3 regions of the Halomonas sp. BC04 genome follow, and region 1 is predicted to be linked to each of the others. Evidence: predicted binding sites of a transcription regulator. Region 1 holds the regulator's gene; each other region holds the start of a gene.
What was found. The regulator PhoB, encoded in region 1, activates phosphate uptake and scavenging genes when phosphate is short. The targets are predictions, from matches to a motif close to TGTCATANNNNTGTCANA.

Region 1 (7,880 bases):
CAGGTACCGGTGGACGGTGAATTCCCCTTCCTGCATCTTGATCGCAAGTTCATGCACCTCGGCTATCACGTCTACGATACCGCCTTCCATGGCGACGATATCCAGGCGGCCATGCCGGTGGTCTATGCCACGGCGCTGCTGCTGGTACTGGTGGTGGTGGTGCTTAACCTGACTGCAATATTTCTGCGCCATTATTTCAGGGCGCGTCACGGCGCGCTGTCGCGCCACTGATCGAGGATAGAGCCAAGCGATGCCCGAACTGCCGCTCTCACCGCCAGGCCAGCGACCGGATGCCAGTCGTCTGGAAGCGGATCGCTCCAACGCAGGAGGCCCGATCATCGACTTCGCTCCCGATGCCAGCTGTCTCGATGTGAAGGGGCTGAGTCTGGCCTACGACGGCAAGACAGCGCTGCGCAACCTGACCCTGCGGGTGCCGCGACACCGGGTCACGGCCTTCATCGGCCCCTCGGGCTGCGGCAAGTCGACCCTGCTGCGGTCGCTGAACCGGCTGCATGACCTCAACGAGACGGTCAGTCGGCAGGGCAGCATCCGCCTGGAGGGACAGGAGATCCATGCCCCCGAAGTGGCGGTGGACGAGCTGCGGCGCCGCGTGGGGATGGTGTTCCAGGCGCCCAATCCGTTCCCCATGTCGATCTACGAGAACGTGGCCTTCGGGCTCAGGCTTCAAGGTGGCCTGTCGCGGCGGCGGATGAACGACATCGTCGAGTGGGCGCTGGGTGCGGCGGCGCTGTGGGATGAGGTGAAGGACCGCCTGAGAGCCTCGGCCTGGTCACTCTCAATTGGGCAGCAGCAGCGTCTGGTGATCGCCAGGACCCTGGCGGTGCGCCCCGAGGTGCTGCTGCTCGACGAGCCCGCCTCGGCGCTGGACCCGATCTCGACGCTGAAGATCGAGGAACTGATCCGTAGCTTGAAGTCGCAGCTGACCCTGGTGCTGGTCACCCACAACATGCAGCAGGCGGCGCGGGTCTCGGACTACACCGCCTTCCTTCACGATGGCGAACTGGTGGAGTACGCCCCCACGGCCACGCTCTTCACCAACCCGAGCCTGGCGCGCACCGAAAACTACATCACCGGCCGCATGGCCTGACCTCGACGGTCACCAGGAGAGTCTCATGGATATCACCAGCGACACCCATAGCCAGCATATCTCCCGGCAGTTCAATCAGGAACTGGAGGAGCTCAAGACCCACCTGATGACCATGGGGGGGCTGGTCGAGAACCAGGTCCACGAGGCGGTCAGGGCCCTGCTCGAGGGCGACAGCCGGCTGGCCGAGAAGGTCCGCGACAATGATCGTCAGGTCAATGACATGCAGCTCAAGATCGACGATGAGTGCACCCGGGTATTGGCGCGACGCCAGCCGGCGGCGTCGGACCTGCGCCTGGTGCTGGCAGTGATCCGTGCCACCGCCGACCTGGAACGGATCGGCGATGAGGCGAGCAAGATCGCACGCAATGCCCTGAGTCTGATCGAGAGCGGCACCGCCGTGCGTGGCTGGTGGAAGTGCGCCACATCAGTGAGCACGTGCGCCGGATGCTGCGCGATGCGCTGACCGCTTTTGCCCGTTTCGACACCGAGCTGGCGCTGCAGGTGGTGCGCGAGGACGAGGCGGTGGACGACGAATACGGCAGCGCCATGCGCTCGCTGATGACCTTCATGATGGAAGACAACCGCGCCATCGGCCGGTGCTCAGCGTGATGTGGATACTGCGCGCCCTGGAGCGTGTCGGCGACCATGCCGATAACCTGGCCGAGTACGTGATCTATCTGGTCAAGGGATTGGACATTCGTCATATGGACCCGGACCAGATCGACGAGGACGCGCTCAAGCGACGCGGCTAGGTCTGTCGACGACTCGATACTCGAGAGTCAAGGCATCCAGGGATAGGACAAGATTGGGTACACGAGGCCGGTAACGCGACGCAGCGTCAACCGGCCTTTTCCGTGGTTGCTGCCGGGTTCAGCCTGACCTCGGGAAAGACGCAACGGAACAGTGCGCCGTGGCCGGGCCGGGTGTCGATGGCAAGGCTTGCGTCGTGGCGCAGCAGCACGTGCTTGACGATGGCCAGGCCCAGGCCGGTGCCGCCGGTGGCCGAGCTGCGGCCCTTGTCGACCCGGTAGAAGCGTTCGGTCAGACGGGGCACATGTTCCGGATCGATGCCGTCACCATTGTCTTCCACTTCGATGCAGGCACCCCGGTCGTAGCGTTTCCAGCGCAGCACGATATGGCTGCCTGCCGGGGTATAGCGCACGGCGTTGTAGGCCAGGTTCGACACGGCGCTGCGGATCTCCTGGTCGCTGCCGAGCAGTGTTCGTTCCTCGTCGACCTCCACCGTGATCTGCTGCTGACCCCGGGCGAGTGCTGCGGCATCGCGGGAGACGCTCTCGAGCAGCTCGCCCATGTCCAGCGGTGTGTGGTCGTCGCCGCTCTGTTCGAGTTCCAGTCGTGAGAGCAGCAGCAGGTCGTTGACCAGGCTCTGCATACGCGTGGTCTGCCCCTGCATCTGGGAGAGGCTGCGGGCAAGGCGGGGCGGGAGCTGGTCGGCATTGTCGGCGTAGGTCTCGAGATAGCCGGCCAGCACTGTCAGCGGCGTGCGCAGCTCGTGAGAGACGTTGGCGACGAAGTCGCGGCGCATCTGTTCCAGGCGATGCAGGCGCGTGATGTCCCGCGCCATCAACAGACGCTCGTCGTCACCGTAGAGGGTGATCTGGATCTGCAGGATCATCCGCTCGTCGATGGGAGAGGGCAACGTGAGGGGGTCACGGTAGTCGCGGGCATTGAAATAGGCCACGAAGCGCGGGTCCCTTACCAGGTTGGTAATGTGCTGTCCTCGATCCTGGGGGGTGCGCAGGCCCAGCATGCGGTCGGCGGCACCGTTCCACCACTCCAGATCGCCGTGCTGGTCGAGCATCACCACGCTGTCCCGCATGGCTTCCGAGGATTCCTGGATGCGCTTGAGGGTGGTGCGAAGCCGCTCCTGGGTATGGCGCTGGCCTTTCTGGTAGCGATAGAGCCGGTCGAAAAGCTCGCCCCAGAGGCCGCTGGCGGCGGGTGGCTCGGCCTGGGGGTTGCGGGTCAGCCAGCGGTGCAGGGCGCGTAGCTGTCGTAACTGCTTGACGATGAAGAGACCCAGGCCGGCGGCAAGGCCGAGTCCGGTGGCCGAGAAGAGCCAGCCTATCAGGCTGCCTGCACAGGCCAGTAGACCCAGGTGCCAGAGTTCTCGGCTCCATAGACGCATGTCAGACCTTGTTGGAAAAGCGGTAACCGGTGCCGCGCACGGTCTGGACCAGGTGCTGGTGGTCATCGCCCAGCGCCTTGCGCAGGCGACGGATATGCACGTCCACGGTTCGCTCCTCGACATAGACATTGCCGCCCCACACCTGATCGAGCAGCTGGCTGCGGGTGTAGGCCCGCTCCTGGTGGGTCATGAAGAACTGCAACAGGCGGTACTCGGTAGGTCCTATTTCCAGCGACTTGCCATTGGCGCTGACCCGGTGGCTGACCGGGTCGAGCTGCAGCCCCTCCACCTCGACCAGCTCTTCCACGCCTTTCGGGGTGGAACGGCGCAGCACGGCCTTGAGCCGGGCGACCAGCTCCCGTGGCGAGAAGGGCTTGGTGATGTAGTCGTCGGCACCGGCTTCGAGCCCCAGGATCTTGTTGTCCTCCTCCCCCTTGGCGGTGAGCAGGATGATCGGCAGCTCGCTGGTGGCGGTCTCGCGCTTGAGGCGACGGGCCAGTTCGATGCCGCTGGTGCCGGGCATCATCCAGTCGAGCAGCAGCAGGTCGGGCTGGTGATCGACGACCATGGCGTGGGCGGTCTGGGCGTTGTCGGCTTCGAGCACGCGGTAGTCGGCCATCTCCAGGGCCACGGCAATCATTTCGCGAATCGGTGCTTCATCATCGACGATCAGAACGGTCTTGGCTGTCATTCGGGGCCTCTAGCTCAGTAGCGGGTCGATGACGATAACAGCACGATATCATGTCATTTCGATGACAGCGCTATCGCACCCGAGCCCGGTGGCTCGACAACCCGCTGGAATTGACGACGGTGGGGCACGGGTATCAGCCATAGCGTCCGGTGATGTAGTCCTCGGTCTGTTTCTTTGCTGGCTCGGTGAAGATCCGGTTGGTTTCACCGAATTCCACCAGGTCGCCGAGGTACATGAAGGCCGTATAGTCGGAGACCCGGGCTGCCTGCTGCATGTTGTGGGTCACGATCAGGATGGTGTAGCGCTCCTTCAATTCGTGGATCAGCTCCTCGATCTTCAGCGTCGAGATCGGATCCAGCGCCGAGGCCGGTTCATCCAGCAGGATCACCTCCGGTTCGATGGCGATGGCTCGGGCGATCACCAGGCGTTGCTGCTGACCACCAGACAGGCCGAAGGCGTTGTCCTGCAGGCGATCCTTGACCTCGTCCCAGAGCGCGGCACCGCGCAACGAACGCTCGACCACCTCGTCGAGTACCGGCTTGTTGTTGACCCCCTGCAGGCGTAGTCCGTAGGCCACGTTCTCGTAGATCGACTTGGGGAAGGGGTTGGGCTTCTGGAACACCATCCCTACCTTGCGGCGCAGCTCGGCGACATCCACGCCGCGGGCATAGATGTCTTCATCGTCGAGCAGTATCTGACCCTCGATGCGACAGATGTCGACCAGGTCGTTCATGCGATTGAAGCAGCGCAGCAGGGTCGACTTGCCGCAGCCCGAAGGGCCAATGAAGGCCGTGACCTTGTTCGCCGGGACATCCAGGCCGATGCCCTTCAGCGCCTGGTCCTTGCCATAGAAAAGGCTGAGGTCACGCACCTTGAAGGTGGTCTTGCCCATGCCGCTCATGGCATCACGATGGCTGGCGGTGGTCATGGCTGACGTCATGGTAGTCATTTCTCGCCTCTTAGGTGTCGTAGCGGTGGCCTGAGCCGCCGCCGTGCAGTCGGGTTGGCATTAGTCGGTCGCGGCGCGGTAGCGCTCACGCAACCGGTTACGGATGCTGATAGCAGTTAGGTTGAGTACGATAATCAGGACCACCAGCACTAGCGCCGTGGCATAGACCAGCGGTCGTGCTGCTTCCACGTTGGGGCTCTGGAAGCCCACGTCGTAGATGTGGAAGCCCAGGTGCATGATCTGTCGCTCCAAATGAATGAACGGGAAAGTGCCATCCACCGGCAGGGTCGGCGCCAGCTTGACCACCCCCACCAGCATCAGCGGCGCCACCTCGCCGGCGGCACGGGCGATTGCCAGGATCATGCCGGTCATCATTGCCGGAGTGGCCAGCGGCACCACCACCTTCCACAGCGTTTCCGACTTGGTGGCTCCCAGCGCCAGGCTGCCGTGGCGAACCGATGCGGGGATCCGCGCCAACCCCTCCTCCGTGGAGACGATCACCACCGGCAGGGTCAGCAGGGCCAGGGTCAGCGAAGCCCATATCAGTGCGGGCGAGCCGAAGGTCGGCGACGGCAGCCGCTCGGAATAGAAGAGCTGGTCGATGGAGCCCCCCAGGGTGTAGATGAAGAAGCCCAGGCCGAATACGCCATAGACGATAGAGGGCACACCGGCCAGGTTATAGACCGAGATACGGATTAGTCGCAGCAACGGCCCCTGCTTGGCGTATTCGCGCAGGTAGATGGCAGCCAGAACGCCGAACGGACTGACGATCATCGACATCAGCAGCACCATGGTCACGGTGCCGAAGATCGCCGGGAAGATCCCGCCGGCCGTATTGGCTTCGCGAGGCTCGCCGCTGACAAAGGCCCAGAACTGCTGCACATATTCCACCACCTTGGCGGGCAGCGACAGGCTGTTGGGCTGCACGGCCCGCACGATATCGCCGATGCGAATCTGGACCTCCTGCCCACCGGTGACCATTGCCACCAGGGTGTCGCGATAGAGCTCACGGCGCAGGACGTCGATCTCGCCGCGCAGGGTCTGGAACGCTTCCTGCAAGATGCTCTGCCGCTCCTGAATCTGAGCCAGCTCCACCTGGAGCGCCTCGGGATCGATGCCGGGGTCACGCTGCAGGGCCCGCTCACGCAGGCGCAGCGCTTCCATTTCCGAACTGATCTCCCCCACGTCGTTGCGCTCGATCCGGCGTAGCTCCCGAAACAGCGTATTGGCGCGCTCGACCCGGGACTGCAGCGCCTCCCATAGTCCTTCACCCTCGGCCACCACCTCGCCGTCTTCGAGCACTCGCATCGGATAACCGTAAAAGTCACCCCACTCGCGGCGCTCCAGGCGCATGGCATCCGGCGGGCTCTGCCACTCGGACATCTGCAGCTCGGCGTACCAGGCGAAGTCCTGGCCGGTGACGTCGCGATTGCCCTGCTTGATCAGGTGACGGGTGACCAGGTCATCGCTATCGAGCTCGGGAGGCACCGCGATCCCCGCATCCCGGGCCACCGGAACCGGAATGGTTTCGGAGCGAACGTGCTCGCCCATCACCATCTGCCCGAGCCCCAGTGCCGGGTCGCCGACCTGGAACTCGATGATTTCGCTCGGGTAGAAGTGGCTCAGGCCGCGCACGGCGATCAGGCCAATCAGCCCCACCACCATGATGATCGACACGGCCACCGCACCGGCATTCAACCACACCCAGGGAGCACCGCTTTTCCACCAATGTTTCATCACAGTCTCCCGGAATCAGAGGTTGCCGTAGCGCTTGCGCAGGCGTTGACGAATGACCTCGGCCAAGGTGTTGACCACGAAGGTCATGGCCAGCAGGACCAGGGCGGCAAGGAACAGGACCCGGAAGTGGCTGGAGCCCACGGCGGCCTCCGTCAGCTCGACGGCGATATTGGCCGACAGGGTGCGCATGCCCTCGAAGATATTGAAGTTCATGATCGGGCTGTTGCCGGTGGCCATGAGAACGATCATGGTCTCGCCCACCGCTCGGCCGAAGCCCATCATCACCGCCGAGAACATGCCCACGCTGGCGGTGGGCAGTACCACGCCAACCACGGTCTGCCAGCGGGTGGCGCCGAGTGCCAGCGAACCCTGGGTCAGGTGCTTGGGCACGTTGAACACCGCATCCTCGGCGATGGAGAAGATGGTGGGAATCACCGCAAAGCCCATGGCGATACCCACCACCAGGGCGTTGCGCTGGTCATAGGTGAAGCCGTTGTCGGTGAGCCACTGGCGCATGCTGCCGTCGAAGAACAGGATTTCCACATACGGGCTTGCCGTCACACAGATCCATCCCACCAGGATGATGATCGGCATCAGCAGTACCGCTTCCCAGCCGTCGGGTACCAGGGAGCGCAGACGCTCGGGCAGACGACTCCAGAGATAGGCGAAGGCCAGCATGGCGATGGGCATCAGGATCAGGATGCTGAACACCGCCGGCAGCCGGTTCTCGACGAAGGGAGCGAGCCACAGCCCGGCCAGGAAGCCGAGGATCACCGTGGGCAGGGCCTCCATCACCTCGATGGTGGGCTTGACCTTGCCGCGCAGCTTCGGCGACATGAAGTAGGCGGTATAGATGGCCCCCATCAGCGCCAGCGGCGTGGCGAAAAGCATGGCGTAGAAGGCCGCCTTCAGGGTGCCAACGGTCAGTGGCACCAGGCTCATCTTGGGCTCGAACTCCTCGCCGCCCGCAGAGGACTGCCAGACATAGCGCGGCTGGCTGCTCCCCTCGTACCAGACCTTCTGCCACAGTGAAGAGAAGGAGACCCCCGGGTGGCGGTTGCTGACGCTGGCCACCTGCAGCTGGTGGTTCTCGTCGGCAAACAGCGCCAGAGAGTTGACCGGCGAGATGGCGATGCGCGCCAGGGGCCCCTCGGTCTTCGCCGCATCGAAGACGTCGGCTGCCGCCGTGGCGTGATGAATGCCCAGGTTGCCCCGCTCATCGCCTACCAGGAAACCCCGCCGCGAG
Region 2 (7,880 bases), on a different contig from region 1:
TGGGTCGAGGCTCTCGTTCCAAATCAACCAAGCCAGCAGCGTGGCACAGACCGGGGTGAGTGAGCCGATGGCCGCCGTGGCTTCCGCCCCCAGTTGGCGAATGGCATAGCCATAGAGAAAGCTCGAGCCCAACCCCACGGCAACACCCTGCACGACGAGCTGTGCCCACCATTCACTGGCCGGCAGGCCATGCAGCGACAGCGGCGACCCCGCCAGTAACCAGTACAGCACCACAAGCGCACCGTTGGCACCGTCACCACGGCAGCGGCCTCCAGTGGGCTCAGTCCACTCTGTCGCACCGACACCGTGAACACCGCCCACAGCAGGCTGCAGACCAGGAACAGTAGCTGCCCTTCGCCCAGGATGGCGGTGTCTCCCATCCCGGCAGCGATCAGGCAGACAACGCCCACCAACACCGCTGCCAGCCCCACTCGTCGCCAGCGGGAGAATGGCTGGCGAAACAGCGTGACCGCCAGCAGTGTCACGAACAGCGGCGCCGTGCCCGGGATCAGGGTGCTACCCTGCGCCACCGGTGCCCACCCCATACCGATGGCACCCAGCAGAAAGAACGGCAGCCCTGCCCCCAGGACCATACCCAGCAACCATACCGGCGACACCATGCGTATCATCGACCAGCGGCGCAAAAGCAACGGCAGCAGCAACAGACCCGGCACCGCGTAGCGAAACAGGGTCATATCCAACCGGGAAATCGGTGACAACGCCCCCTGACGCAGGGACAGGAAATAGAAGGACCAGATCAGCACCATCCCCAGTGCTGCGCCATACCCCATCAACCGATGAGCCCCGCTGGATATCAGGGGTTGGACGACGATCAGGGAGTGAATTCGCGTGGTCATGGACACTTGGCTCAAGGAATCGAAAAGAAGCCGTCAGTGTGCGCCAATAGCACTGGCAAATATGGGCAATATTACCCAGAATCAAAGAGACTATTAGCCGTCCCAGCCAAGAAAAAACGAAAAGTTACATTGACGAGGCATGGACATGCGAACCTTGAAACTCGACCGCATCGACCGCCTGCTGCTGGAAGCACTGCAGCAAGACGCCCGCCTGACCACCGCGGAGCTGGCGGAGCGTGTCAACCTCTCGCCCTCTCCCTGTGCCAGACGCATCCGAAGACTCGAGCAGGACAACCTGATCACACGCTATCGTGCCGAGCTCGACAAGGAGCGACTGGGCCTGGACCTCACCATCTTCGTTCAAGTTCGCCTCAGCCAACATCAGGACTCGCTGGTCGAACAATTCGAAGCCGCAGTCAGCGAGATGCCGGAGGTCATCAACTGCCATACCATTTCCGGGGCCTTCGATTACCTGCTTCAGGTGGTCACCGCCGACCTGAGCGGCTACGAGCGGTGGGTACGACGACTACAGAAACTGCCCATGGTCAACAGTGTGGACAGCAGCTTCGCCATACGCGCCGTCAAGGAGAACGGACCGCTGCCACTGCCACCGGCTGATATGTGAGGAACTCGAAAGGAGTCAATGATGTCGATCGGCTGCGTTACCGTCTTCGGCGGCACCGGCTTCCTCGGCAGTCACGTGGTTCGTGAACTGGCGGACGCCGGTCGCACGGTCCGCATCGCCGCCCGGCGCCCCTCCCTGCCCGACTGGGCAGAACCCGGCGACCCGCTGGAACTGGCCAGTGTCGACATTCGCAGCAAGGCCGATATGGCCAAGGCACTGGAGGGTGCCGAGAGTGTGGTGAATGCGGTAAGTCTCTATGTAGAAAGCCGCAACGTGCGCTTCCAGACCATTCACGTGGAGGCCGCCGGGCAATTGGCCCGCCTTTCCCGCGAGGCGGGTATTCAGCGACTGATACAGCTATCGGGTATCGGGGCCGATCCGGCGTCTCGCTCCGCCTATGTCAGTGCCCGGGGCCGTGGTGAGACGGCCGTGATTTCAGCACTACCCAAGGCAATCATCCTGCGCCCCAGCGTCATGTTCGGGCCCGATGACGCCTTCCTGTCGACACTGGCAGGCCTGACGCGCCTACCGGTCATCCCGCTGTTCGGAAAGGGAAACACGCGCCTGCAGCCGGTTCATGTGGTGGACGTGTCTCGCGCCATCGGCCGGCTGCTTGGCAATGACCCGCCCGAGCGACGCCTCTTCGAGCTCGGCGGCCCCGACATCATCCGCTACCGGGAGGTGATCGAGCTGGTCATGCGTGAGCTGTCCCGGGAGCGCCCCTTGCTGCCGGTTCCCTTCCCGCTGTGGCAGTTGCTGGCGCTATTGGTCGCGCCCCTGCCCAACCCCCCGCTGACCCGTGACCAGGTTGCCCTGATGGCCCATGACAATATCGCCAGCGATGCGGTCGGCACCTTCGATGACCTGAACATCCTGCCACGCTCGCTGCGGGACAGCCTGCCGCTATGCCTGAGGCCGTGAGGCCGGGAAACCCGCCCGCTGGCCGATCAACCGTCGTCGTCGGCCTCGGAATAGAAGTCCAGGTCTTCCAACCGGCCCAGCACGGCCGTGGCGATGTTGGCCAGGTGTGCGGCCACACGCTTGTAGTGTCGGGCCAGAAGTGAGTAAGCCACCGCTTCGTGAAACTCGATCTGGCGCTCGTCGAGAAACAGCTCCTCGATCAGGCGGTCACTGCGCTGGCGCACTTCCACGGCCTTGGACAGTGCCTGGCGGGCCTGGTTTTCGTCGGAGTCCCGCGTTGCCTTGATCACCTTGTCGAACATATCGCCCATCTCGAGCGCCATGTTGTCGAGAGGCTCCTGATACTTGGGCACGTGAAAACCTTCGCTGTAGAAATGGCCTACCTCGAAGACGTTCTTGCAATAGTCACCGATGCGTTCGGCATCCTTGGCCACACTCATCAAGGCCAGGCAGATGGCGACATCATGGCCAGGGTTGACGGTCAGGTGACGCAGTACCTTGCGGCGAATCGAACGCTCCAGTTCATTGATCGCCTGGTCACGGTCGTAGAGCGGTTGGCGCACTTCATCGGCCGATGCCTTGCTGTGCAGGACCTCGTTGGCGCGGTCGAACATCCAGGCACCATGCTTGAGCATCTGGGTCAGGTCCTCGAAGGCCTGATCAAGCGTGTTTTCCGAGGTCAGGGCGCTGTATAGCTGTCGAAACATGGCTGAAATCTCCTGAGTCGCCGCGCTCAGCGCAGGCTCGTGAACAGTTCGATGGCGCCGATTCCCAGCAGCGGTATCACCAGGAATACGCCGATCAGGAAGACGAAGGCGTAGCGGGTCTGTCGGGCCGCCAGCCGGCCATACCAGGTGGCGATCCGCAGCGGGATATAGCGCAGCGGATACCAGACAGCGGTGCCGGTCAGATTGAAAATGACATGGAACAGGGCAACCGTCATCGCCGCGGCCACGGGATTCGCCGTGGCCGCCAGGACACTGGTGACCGTGGTTCCCAGGTTGGCCCCCATCATGAAGGGCAGCACACGACGCAGGCGAACGACCCCGGCCCCGGCCAGGGGCACCATCAGGCTGCTGGTGATGGTGCTGGACTGGACCAGGACAGTGGAGACCAGGCCGACGCCATAGGCACGCACATCGCTGCGAAAGAAATAGGTACGAAACAGGCCGTCCATGTGGCGCAGCAGGGCTCCGCGCAGGTTCTGAACCATGAAGATCAGGGCAGCGAACATCAGCAGCATGCCGAGGCCGGCCACCACCAGCCCCTGGGCAGCCGAGGTCGAGGTCAACAACGAAGCGAACCCGTTCGCCGCATCGACCACCGGCGAGGTAATCACCTTGATCGGGCTGTCGGGCCTCGCCACCTCCTCCAGGCCCACCAGATCGGCCAGCCACCCCGCCAGCCGGGTAAAGATACCCCTTCCGGCCTCATGGAACAGGCCACTGATGAACTCCAGGGGAAAGACGATGGCCACGGTAAGGATGTTGAAGAAGTCATGCATCAAGGCGGCCGTGAACGAACGCCGGAAATTGCGCTTGATACGCACATTGGCCAGCGCCACGATCACCCCGGTGACCGCTGTCCCGATGTTGGCCCCCATGATGGCGAACACCGCCGTGCCCAGAGTCATCTCGCCGCTGGCCACCAGAGTCACGATCAGCGCAGAAGTGAAGGACGAGCTCTGCACGATCATGGTGACCAGCACCCCGGCCAGCAGGGCGATGAAGGGGTTTTCACCGTAGGCGAAGAGCTGCGTCAGAAAATCGCTGGCCCTGCCGAACGTTCCCAGCCCTGAGCCGAGTACGTTGAGTGCCGCCAGGAAGAAGTAGAGACAGAGACCGGCGTAGATGCCGCGCAGCCAGGCCGGCACCTCACGGATTTGCTCGCGGGTGAGGGCCGCTCGGTTCGTGTCGGGCGAAGAGAATTCTGGTTTCGACATGAAAAGGCCGTTGTGAGTTTACACGTTCAGGATGACGGTCAGGTGACACCCACGTTACTGTCCGCGCAAGGTAACCGGGAGATGTGACAGTTTCATGACAGCGGGCTTACGCCTGGCCGGCATGGTCTGATCCACCGGCCCGATGCGCTATTCCCCGATATCTTCGTTCCAGAGTTCGGGCGATGCCTCGATGAAATCGGACATCATGTCGATGCAGTCCTGAGACTGCAGGACCTCGACATCGACACCCCGGGAGCGCAGCAACGCTTCTTCCCCCAGGAAGGTCCGGTTTTCGCCAACGACCACCCGGGGAATGCCGTAGAGCAGAATGGCTCCACTACACATCGGACAGGGCGAAAGCGTCGTATAGAGCACGCTATCCCGATACACAGAGGCAGGCTGGCGTCCCGCGTTTTCCAGAGCGTCCATCTCGCCGTGCAGCACCGTGCTGCCTGACTGTACACGTCGGTTATGGCCCCTTCCCAGGATGCGCCCGCGATAGACCAGTACCGAGCCGATGGGGATGCCCCCTTCCGCCAGACCCCGGCGGGCTTCGTCCAGGGCAGCTTGCATATACTTGTCCATGGAAGGCTGACTCCAGGTCCATGAGATGGGAAAACGCCGATCACGGCGTGACCATAGCAAAACCACGGCGACTCTGCGCGGTGCCCGGTCGAAGAAGCGGAGAAAGCAGCAACCGGCCACCCTCACTCGAACGACACAATGACCCAGGGAGACCCCACGATGTCCTACCAGACAAACACAGCCCGAATCCTGGTGTTCGCCGGAAGCACCCGGGAAGCGTCCTTCAACAAGCGATTGGCCCGCCTGGCTGCCCGACGCCTGGAGGCGCTGGGCAGCCAGGCCACCTTCATCGACCTGCAGGACTATCCGATGCCGCTCTACGAAGGCGACCTGGAAACCGAACATGGCCTGCCGGAAAATGCCTTGGCCCTGCGCAAGCTGCTGGCCGGGCATCGAGGCCTGCTGATCGCCTCCCCCGAGTACAACGGCTTCATCACTCCGTTGATGAAGAACACCATCGACTGGATCAGCCGCCCCCACCAAGGTGAGAGCGGCCTCAAGCTGTTCGCAGGCAGGGTTGCCGCGCTGCTCTCGGCATCACCCGGTGGGCTCGGCGGCATGCGCAGCCTGGCGCTGATGCGCCAGCTCCTGAACAACGTTGGCGTGACGGTGCTGCCGGACCAGCTCGCCGTGGCCAAGGCAGGTGACGCCTTCGACGACAACGGTGGCCTGTGCGACGAGGGCCATCAGAAGAAACTGGACGCCATTTGCCAACGGCTCGTCAAGACAACGAGGCTGTTCGACCGGGAATGATCGAGCCCGAGCATAGCCCTTGCAAGAGCCCTGGCAAGGGCTTGCCAGGGCAGCAACGCCTACTCCCAGCGCCAGCCGTGGCGCTGCCACCATGCCAGCGCTATTTCGCGGTTCTGGCGGTTGGTATTTTCGGTCAGCACCGTACCCAACTGGATGTAGTCGCCGCCGGTTTCCGCCATGAGCGCAGGATCCTGGGTGGCCAGTTGCAGCGCATAGAGCACCAGCATCAGCTCATAAGCATCGGTAGTGTCGATCAGGCCGAACAACAGCGGCACCGCCGGCTCACCGATCTGTCCCAGTCGCTCCGCGGCGATATACCAGACCCGCGGGTGCTCGTCGCCTCCATAGGTGTCAATGAAGCGCCGATCCGCCAACCGGCTGACGTAGTAATGCGCCTCATCCAGCTCCGTGGCGAACAGGGCTGGCAGCCAATAGCGGTCTTCTCGTGCCGTCCCGTTCACGTTCAGCGGAGGTTCGGCTTGAGTGGAAGGCTGCGGCACCTCGGCTTGCGACGGCGCCGGCTCACTCGCCGTGGGCGGCTCGGAATGCCCGGCACAGCCAGCGACCAACAGCGTGGTCAGCAAGCCCAGGCCAGCGATAAGCATGCGTAGCGCCATAATCCCTCTCTCCTTCCTTGATCGCTATCTCTTTGCCGAAACCGTTCAAGCCAAAGCCTCAAACCAATTCCCTCAAACCGAAGCTCCGGGAGCTGGCGCCCGCCCCACCCTGCAACCTTCTGTGCCTGCGGAAACAGGGGACGAATTCAGCCGGATTCTATCGCGCCCGCGGCAAGTCGCACAGCGTCCTCGAGCCCTCGTCGTCATCCACAACTGTCACACAAGGTTCATCAAACCCTCAGTTATTGTCACCGAAGTGTCATCCCTCCTCCCTATAGTCGCAGCCATCGGTCACCGAAAATCCGATCGAGCCCAATCGCTGCCAACGCAGCGCTGAAAACACGGAGAGAAACATGAAACTGAAGGTTCTGGCTGCTGCCATCATCGGTGCTTCGCTGGTCACTCCCGCTGCCATGGCAGAGCGTGTCGATCCCAACCTGCCGGTGTATGAGTCCGTCAGCGGTATCTCCGGCAACATGACCAGCATCGGGTCCGATACGCTGAACAACCTGATGACCCTGTGGGCCGAGGAGTTCGCCGGCTTCTACCCTAACATCAACATCCAGATCCAGGGTGCCGGCTCAAGCACGGCCCCCACCGCGCTGACCGAAGGGACCGCCCAGTTCGGCCCGATGAGCCGTGAGATGCGCACCTCCGAGATCCAGTCCTTCGAGGATCGCTTCGGCTATCCGCCGACCATGGTGCCGGTGGCCATCGATGCCCTGGCCATCTACGTCAATCAGGACAACCCGCTGGAAAGCATCACCTTGCCGCAGGTGGATGCGATTTTCTCCGACACCCGCCGCTGTGGCTATCCGGAAGACATCACCCGCTGGGGCCAGCTGGGCCTGGACGGCAGCTGGGAAAACCGTGACTTCACCCTCTACAGCCGCAACGCCGTCTCCGGCACTTACGGCTTCTTCGCCGAGAACGCCCTGTGCGGCGGCGACTTCAAGGATTCCATCAACGAGCAGCCGGGTTCTGCCTCCGTGGTACAGGGGGTGAGCGAGTCCATCAACGGCATCGGCTACTCCGGCATCGGCTATATCACCTCCCAGGTACGCGCCGTACCGGTTTCGCGCGACGAAGGCGAAGAAGCGTATACCGTGGAAGACGAGAACTATCCGCTGGCCCGCTTCCTGTTCGTCTACGTGAACAAGCACCCCAACGAGGACCTGGCCCCGCAACAGGCCGAGTTCCTGCGCATGGTGCTCTCCCAGCAGGGTCAGGAAGTGACCGCCCGCGACGGCTACATCCCGCTGCCCGAAACCGTGGCCAGCCGCGTGCGCAGCGAACTGGGCATTGACTAACACATTGAATGAAAAGGTAGTGACAGGGGCGCTCCAGCGCCCCTTCTTTATTATTGGTCGCTGTCACATAGCTGTCATGGACCCTGATTACCCTCTGCGTATCTTTCCACCTGTCGGGATTGCCCATCCATCATGAATGACATGTCCCAACTCTCTTCATCCGGGCAAGGCAGATCGTTGTTGCCCAGCCCTGAACAACGTGAGCGTCTGAGACGCAAGCGCGCATTCAGGGATAACGCATCCCGCTATGGCATCGGTGCTGCCGGCATC
Region 3 (7,880 bases), on a different contig from region 1:
CCATGTGGCGCAGCAGAGCTCCGCGCAGGTTCTGCACCATGAAGATCAGCGCAGCGAACATCAGCAGCATGCCGAGGCCGGCCACCAGCAGCCCCTGGGCAGCCGAGGTCGAGGTCAACAACGAAGCGATACCGTTCGCGGCATCGACCACTGGCGAGGTAATCACCTTGATCGGGCTGTCGGGCCTCGCCACCTCCTCCAGGCCCACCAGATCGGCCAGCCACCCCGCCAGCCGGGTAAAGATACCCCTTCCGGCCTCATGGAACAGGCCACTGAGGAACTCCAGGGGAAAGACGATGGCCACGGTAAGGATATTGAAGAAGTCATGCATCAAAGCGGCCGTGAACGAACGCCGGAAATTGCGCTTGATACGCACATTGGCCAGCGCCACGATCACCCCGGTAACCGCCGTCCCGATGTTGGCCCCCATGATGGCGAACACCGCCGTACCCAGCGTCATCTCGCCACTGGCCACCAGCGTCACGATCAGTGCCGAGGTGAAGGACGAGCTCTGCACGATCATCGTGACCAGCACCCCGGCCAGCAGGGCGATAAAGGGATTCTCACCGTAGGCAAAGAGCTGCGTCAGAAAGTCGCTGGCCCTGCCGAACGTTCCCAGCCCGGAGCCGAGTACGTTGAGTGCCGCCAGGAAGAAGTAGAGACAGAGACCGGCATAGATGCCGCGCAGCCAGGCCGGCACCTCACGAACATGCTCGCGGGTGAGGGCCGCTCGGTTCGTGTCGGACGTAGAGTGTTCTGGTTTCGACATGAAAAGGCCGTTGTGAGGTTACACGTTCAGGATGACGGTCAGGTGACACCCGCGTTACTGTCCGCGCACGGTAACCGGGAGATGTGACAGTTTCATGACAGCTGGGCTTACGCCTCGCCGACATGGGCTGATCCACCGGTACGGTGCGCTATTCCCCGATATCTTCGTTCCAGAGATCGGGCGATGCCTCGATGAAATCGGACATCATGTCAATGCAGGCTTGAGACTGCAGGACCTCGACATCGACACCCCGAGAGCGCAGCAAGGCTTCTTCCCCCAGGAAAGTCCGGTTTTCGCCAACGACCACCCGGGGAATGCCGTAGAGCAGAATGGCTCCGCTACACATCGGACAGGGCGACAGCGTCGTATAGAGCACGCTATCCCGATACACAGAGGCCGGCTGGCGGCCCGCGTTTTCCAGGGCGTCCATCTCGCCATGCAGCACCGTGCTGCCCGACTGCACCCGTCGGTTATGGCCCCTCCCCAGGATGCGCCCACGATAGACCAGTACCGAGCCGATGGGGATGCCCCCTTCCGCCAGCCCCTGGCGGGCTTCGTCCAGGGCAGCTTGCATATACTTGTCCATGGAAGGCTGACTCCAAGTCCATGAGATGGGAAAAAGCCGATCACGGCGTGACCATAGCAAAACAACGGCAACTCTGCGCGGTGCCCGGTCGAAGAAGCGTAGAACGCAGCAACCTGCCGGCCGGCCTCACCCGAACGACAAAATGACCCAGGGAGACCCCAAGATGTCCGACCAGACAAACGCAGCTCGAATCCTGGTGTTCGCCGGAAGCACCCGGGAAGCGTCCTTCAACAAGCAACTGGCCCGCCTGGCTGCCCGGCGCCTGGATGCGCTGGGCGCCCAGGCCACCTTCATCGACCTGCGCGACTATCCGATGCCGCTCTACGAAGGCGACCTGGAAGCCGAACATGGCCTCCCCGAGAACGCGCTGGCCCTGCGCAAGCTGCTGGCCGCGCATCGGGGCCTGCTGGTCGCTTCCCCCGAATACAACGGCTTCATCACGCCGCTGATGAAGAACACCATCGACTGGATCAGCCGTCCCCACGAAGGTGAGAGCGGCCTAAAGCTGTTCGCGGGCAGGGTTGCCGCGCAGCTCTCGGCATCACCCGGTGGGCTCGGCGGCATGCGCAGCCTGGCACTGATGCGCCAGCTGCTGAACAACGTTGGCGTAACGGTGCTGCCGGACCAGCTCGCCGTGGCCAAGGCGGGTGACGCCTTCGACGACAACGGTGGCCTGTGCGACGAGAGCCATCAGAAGAAGCTGGACGCCATCTGCCAGAGGCTGTTGGACACAACGAGGCTGTTCGATCGGTCATGATCGAGCCAAGTGAAGCCCTGGCAGTGGGGTCCGGCTTATGGCGCGACCAGGGCTTGCTGGCGGACAGACTCGCGCTGCTTCAGTTCGAGGTAGTCCTGCCGATCCAGCTCAAGGAGCTGGCGGGGATAGCGCTCCGTCAGCGCGTACCAGCGCCGCAGGCGGGCGAGCAGCCGTTCGTCCTCGGATAGCGCCCGGGTATCGAGGTGGGCCTGCAGAGCCAAATAGAACCACATCGCATTGCGCTCGATCATGCCCCTGACGCCGCCCACATAGCGCGGCTCACCATCCGCATCATGGCCCTCAATGGTGAAGCCCACGCGATCACGGCCACCGAAGGAGAAATAGCCACGTATGGCGATCCGTGCCACCAAACCGAAGACCACAGAATAGCGCAGCTGAATCAGGCTCTGGTTGTCGTCATAGGGCACCGCCCGCAGCCGTAGCCGGAAGGCACGGGTGCCATAGGGGCCCTGCTCACCCTCCAAGCTCACATCCAGGTAGCGCGACTCTATCGCAGTGATGCGCAGATGAAGCTCAAGGCGCTCGGCATCCGCCAGCGGCTGGTAGCCCTGCCTCCCCATATACAATTCAAGCACCGCATCGCGGGAATCGGCTCCCTCCTCATACAAACAAGCCTTGACGTTGAAGTGCAAAAACAGGATGTCGCACCAGGCCGCCGGCGAGCGAAGCTCAGCGGCAAGTGCCTCGAAGGGGTGGTGGACCCTGGCGTGGGCGCTGCCACTCACGGAGTGGCTTCGCTCTTCGGACGCCACATGAACGGGCTCCTCAAAAGGCGTTGCGGCAACCACCTCCGCCCAGCTATCACGCAGCCAGTCATCCTGGGCCGCGGCTGACGTCGCGACCAGCCAAGCAGCGACTACTCCCAGCAGCAATAGCCGGAACAGCCCCGCCGCCGCCCCTATGGCCGCCATGCCCGCATTATGGGGGTGCATCAAAGTGAATGAAGGACGACGATTCAGCATGAAGGCATCGCTCACAAGAGGCTATCCCAAGGGTAGCCCACACAGCCATATTGGTACTGCTTCGCTGGCGTGCTTGCCGACCCTGCACCATGCTGTTGCCCCCTGCCACGCTACCCTACAAGGGATGAGGCACTCAGACCGCTCAGAGAAGAACCAGCAGCATCTACTCCCAGCGCCAGCCGTGCCGCTGCCACCATGCCAGCGCTATTTCGCGGTTCTCGCGGTTGGTAACTTCCGTCAGCACCGTACCCAACTGGACGTAGTCGCCGCCGGTTTCCGCCATGAGCGCGGGATCCTGGGTCGCCAGCTGCAGCGCATAGAGCACCAGCATCAGCTCATAAGCATCGGTAGTGTCGATCAGGCCGAACAGCAACGGCACCGCCGGCTCACCGATCTGCCCCAGCCGCTCCGCGGCGATATACCAGACCCGCGGGTGCTCGTCGCCCCCATAAGTGTCGATGAAGCGCCGATCCGCCAACCGGCTGACGTAGTAATGCGCCTCATCCTGCTCCGTGGCGAACAGGGCCGGCAGCCAGTAACGGTCTTCCGGTGCCGTGCCGCTCATCGGCGGTTCCGCTTGCACGGAGGGTGACGGCGCCTGAACTTCTTGTGCTGGCGCCGGCTCACCCGCCGAGGGCTGCTCGGCACGCCCTGCGCAGCCGGCTGTCAGCAGGATGATCAACAGCCCCGGGCCGGCGATAAGCATGCGTGTTGCCATAATCCCCTATTCTCCTGTGATCGGTGTTTCGTTGCCGGCACCCTCCAATCCGCCCCCCCACCTACCTGCAACCTTCTGTGCTGGAAGAGGGACGAGTCAGCCAGATTCTATCGTGGTCGCGGCAAGCCGCACAGCGCCCCCTTCAGCCCTTGTGTCACCTAGGGCTGTCACAAAAGCTTCATCCAAAAATTCGCTGTCACGCCCCGACTGTCACGTGAGTGTCATGCGGAATTTCTATAGTGCGATGGCACATCGGTCATGCAGGGCATGGCTGGATAAGGCCATCAGGCCAAAAACGCTGCGCATATCTGGAGATCAACATGAAACTCAAGGTTCTGGCTGCTGCCATCATCGGTGTATCGCTGGTCACTCCCGCTGCCATGGCGGAGCGTGTCGATCCCAACCTGCCGGTGTATGAGTCCGTCAGCGGTATCTCCGGCAACATGACCAGCATCGGGTCAGATACACTGAACAACCTGATGACCCTTTGGGCCGAGGAGTTCGCCGGCTTCTACCCCAACATCAACATCCAGATCCAGGGCGCCGGCTCAAGCACGGCCCCCACCGCGCTGACCGAAGGAACCGCCCAGTTCGGTCCGATGAGCCGCGAGATGCGCGCCTCCGAGATCCAGTCCTTCGAGGACCGCTTCGGCTATCCGCCGACCATGGTGCCGGTGGCCATCGATGCCCTGGCCATCTACGTCAACCAGGACAACCCGCTGGAAAGCATCACCTTGCCGCAGGTGGATGCGATTTTCTCCAACACCCGCCGCTGCGGCTACCCGGAAGACATCTCCCGCTGGGGCCAGCTAGGCCTGGGCGGCAGCTGGGAAAACCGTGACTTCACCCTCTACAGCCGCAACGCCGTCTCCGGCACTTACGGCTTCTTCGCCGAGAACGCCCTGTGCGGAGGCGACTTCAAGGATTCCATCAACGAGCAGCCGGGTTCTGCCTCCGTGGTACAGGGGGTCAGCGAGTCCATCAACGGCATCGGCTACTCCGGCATCGGCTACATCACCTCTCAAGTCCGCGCGGTCCCCGTGGCACGTGACGAAGGTGAAGAAGCCTACTCCGTCGACCAGGAGGATTATCCGCTGGCGCGCTTCCTGTTCGTCTACGTCAACAAGCACCCCAACGAAGACCTGGCCCCGCAGCAAGCCGAATTCCTGCGCATGGTGCTCTCACAGCAGGGTCAGGAAGTGACCGCCCGCGACGGCTACATCCCGCTGCCGGAAACCGTGGCCAGCCGCGTGCGCAGCGAACTGGGCATCGACTAACGCATTGAATAAAAAGGTAGTGACAGGGGCGCTCCGGTGCCCCTTCTTTATTTTTGGTCGCTGTCACATAGCTGTCATGGACCTGCTTACGCTCTGCGTATCTTTTCACCTGTCGGGATTGCCCATCCATCATGAATGACATGTCCCAACTCTCTTCATCAGGGCAAGGCAGATCGCTGTTGCCCAGCCCTGAACAACGTGAGCGTCTAAGACGCAAGCGCGCATTCAGGGATAACGCATCACGCTACGGCATCGGTACTGCCGGCATCGGGGTCGTGATCGCGCTGGGAATGATCTTCGTCTACCTGTTCTCCGAGGTCATGCCGCTCTTCAAGTCGGCCCAGGTCTCCACCGAGCAGGCCTACGCCATTCCCGGGGTGGCAAGCGGCGAGCGGCTCGAGCACCTCACCATCGACCGCCACGACACCCTGGGGGCGACCTTCACCGACACGGGGCGCATTACCTTCTTCGACCTTGAGGGAGGCGACCTGCGCGCGTCGTTCGATATGCCACGACCCGATGGCGCGTCGAGAACGGCCTTCGCAACCGGTTTTGCCACCACCCGGGCCTTTGCCTACGGATACGACAACGGCGACATCAGCCTCGGGCAGGTGGAGTACGCGATTACCTACCCGGAAAACCTGCGCCATATCGAGCCTGAGCTGACTTTTCCCCTTGGCGATGCCCCCCTGACCCTGGACGAAGCAGGGCGTGCCATTCAGGTGCTGGCGCTCCAGCTCAGCGACCGGGGTATCTACGCGGCAGCCGAACTCGACGACGGCACCCTGATGGTGACTTCCTTCGACCGCCGGGAGAACATCATGACCGGCGCGGTGACCGTGGAGCAGACCACGGCCGAGCTTCCCGGCTTCGATGGCCATGCTCGTCAGATCCTGATCGACAACCGCTTCCGCCACCTCTACGTCTCCGACGATGCCGGCTATATCCACCACTACGACATCGGCAACTTGCGCAGCCCCCAATACCGTGGAGCGGTGCAGGTCACCGACAGCGGCCATGTGTCGGAGATGGTGCTGCTCAATGGCACGGTGTCGATCATCGCCGGGACCTCCGATGGGCAGGTTCGCCAGTACTTCCCGGTGCGCAATGCCCGGAACCAGCATGACCTGACCCATATCCGTGACTTCGCCCGCTACGAGGCACCGATCACCCACATCGAGGCAGAACACTCGCGCCGGGGTTTCCTGGTGGGCGATGCGCGGGGCAACCTGGGCATTCATCACGCCACGGCGGCAGCCGACGTCTTCGATGCGCCGAAGACCGAGGGGCCCCTGGCGCGCATCGCCATCTCGCCGGTCAACTCCCTGGCGCTGTTTGCCGACGAGAACCACCAGCTTCAGGTGGCCAGCGTCAGCAACCGGCCACCCGGGGTGCTCCTTCTCCTCACTGTGGCAGAAGGTCTGGTACGAGGGGAGCAGCCAGCCCCGCTATGTCTGGCAATCCTCAGCGGGCGGCGAGGAGTTCGAGCCCAAGATGAGCCTGGTGCCACTGACCGTTGGCACCCTGAAGGCGGCCTTCTACGCCATGCTGTTCGCCACGCCGCTGGCGTTGATGGGGGCCATCTATACCGCCTACTTCATGTCGTCGAAGCTGCGCGGCAAGGTCAAGCCCACCATCGAGGTGATGGAGGCCCTGCCCACGGTGATCCTCGGCTTCCTGGCCGGGCTGTGGCTCGCCCCCTTCGTCGAGAACCGGCTGCCTGCGGTGTTCAGCATCCTGATCCTGATGCCCATCGCCATGCTGGCCTTCGCCTATCTCTGGAGTCGTCTGCCCGAGCGGCTGCGCTCACTGGTACCCGATGGCTGGGAGGCGGTCCTGCTGATGCCGATCATCATCCTCGTGGGATGGATCTGTATAACGGCAAGCCCGTATGTGGAAATCCTGTTCTTCGACGGCAGCATGCGCCAGTGGCTCACCGACAACGGCTTCACCTATGACCAGCGCAACGCCCTGGTGGTCGGTATCGCCATGGGCTTTGCGGTGATTCCCACCATCTTCTCCATCGCCGAGGATGCGGTGTTCAACGTGCCCAAGCACCTGACCCAGGGGTCGCTGGCACTGGGCGCCACCCGCTGGCAGACCGTGGTCGGTGTGGTCCTGCCCACCGCCAGCGTGGGCATGTTCTCGGCGGTGATGATGGGCTTCGGCCGAGCGGTGGGCGAGACCATGATCGTTCTCATGGCCACCGGCAACAGCCCGATCATGAACTTCAATATCTTCGAGGGCATGCGCACCCTGTCGGCCAATATCGCCGTCGAGCTGACGGAAGCCGCCGTGGGCTCCAGCCACATCCGGGTCCTGTTCCTTGCCGCCCTGGTCCTGCTGGCCATGACCTTCGTGGTCAACACCTTGGCCGAGATCATTCGTCAGCGCCTGCGCAAGCGCTACGGCAACCTCTGATTCCGGGAGACTGTGATGAAACACTGGTGGAAAAGCGGTGCCCCCTGGGTGTGGTTGAATGCCGGTGCGGTGGCCGTCTCGATCATCATGGTGGTCGGGCTGATCGGCCTGATCGCCGTGCGCGGCCTGAGCCACTTCTACCCGAGCGAGATCGTCGAGTTCCAGGTCGGCGACCCGGAACTGGGGCTCGGGCAGATGGTGATGGGCGAGCATGTTCGCTCAGAAACCATTCCGGTTCCGGTGGCCAGGGATGCGGGGATCGCGGTGCCACCCGAGTTCGATAGCGACGACCTGGTCACCCGGCACCTGATCAAGCAGGGCAATCGCGACGTCACCGGCCAGGATTTCGCCTGGTATGCGGAGCTGCAG

Region 2: Q427_RS22545 (Na/Pi symporter) is a predicted target of PhoB. The motif match lies at 4,428-4,445, and genes of this name have one in related genera.
Region 3: Q427_RS06715 (PstS family phosphate ABC transporter substrate-binding protein) is a predicted target of PhoB. The motif match lies at 4,022-4,039, and genes of this name have one in related genera.

The regions. Positions count from the first base shown of each region.
Region 1 is NZ_AZQX01000400.1:321-8,200, reverse strand. Features, by position in the region: partial or broken gene pstA (phosphate ABC transporter permease PstA) at 1-231, shown strand, start outside; gene pstB (phosphate ABC transporter ATP-binding protein PstB) at 251-1,108, shown strand; partial or broken gene phoU (phosphate signaling complex protein PhoU) at 1,134-1,860, shown strand; gene phoR (phosphate regulon sensor histidine kinase PhoR) at 1,947-3,257, opposite strand; gene phoB (phosphate regulon transcriptional regulator PhoB) at 3,259-3,948, opposite strand; gene pstB (phosphate ABC transporter ATP-binding protein PstB) at 4,082-4,876, opposite strand; gene pstA (phosphate ABC transporter permease PstA) at 4,958-6,634, opposite strand; partial or broken gene Q427_RS26545 (ABC transporter permease subunit) at 6,650-7,880, opposite strand, start outside.
Region 2 is NZ_AZQX01000335.1:750-8,629, reverse strand. Features, by position in the region: gene Q427_RS37110 (EamA family transporter) at 1-231, opposite strand, end outside; partial or broken gene Q427_RS37105 (hypothetical protein) at 684-791, opposite strand; gene Q427_RS22560 (Lrp/AsnC family transcriptional regulator) at 1,003-1,482, shown strand; gene Q427_RS22555 (complex I NDUFA9 subunit family protein) at 1,504-2,403, shown strand; gene Q427_RS22550 (phosphate signaling complex PhoU family protein) at 2,430-3,110, opposite strand; gene Q427_RS22545 (Na/Pi symporter) at 3,137-4,345, opposite strand; gene Q427_RS22540 (nucleoside deaminase) at 4,493-4,930, opposite strand; gene Q427_RS22535 (NADPH-dependent FMN reductase) at 5,090-5,683, shown strand; gene Q427_RS22530 (hypothetical protein) at 5,743-6,300, opposite strand; gene Q427_RS22525 (PstS family phosphate ABC transporter substrate-binding protein) at 6,654-7,610, shown strand; gene Q427_RS29325 (hypothetical protein) at 7,743-7,880, shown strand, end outside.
Region 3 is NZ_AZQX01000088.1:16,797-24,676, forward strand. Features, by position in the region: gene Q427_RS06690 (Na/Pi symporter) at 1-769, opposite strand, end outside; gene Q427_RS06695 (nucleoside deaminase) at 918-1,355, opposite strand; gene Q427_RS06700 (NADPH-dependent FMN reductase) at 1,519-2,112, shown strand; gene Q427_RS06705 (hypothetical protein) at 2,148-3,110, opposite strand; gene Q427_RS06710 (hypothetical protein) at 3,259-3,813, opposite strand; gene Q427_RS06715 (PstS family phosphate ABC transporter substrate-binding protein) at 4,134-5,090, shown strand; gene Q427_RS33495 (hypothetical protein) at 5,330-6,442, opposite strand; gene Q427_RS33500 (ABC transporter permease subunit) at 6,585-7,511, shown strand; partial or broken gene pstA (phosphate ABC transporter permease PstA) at 7,527-7,880, shown strand, end outside.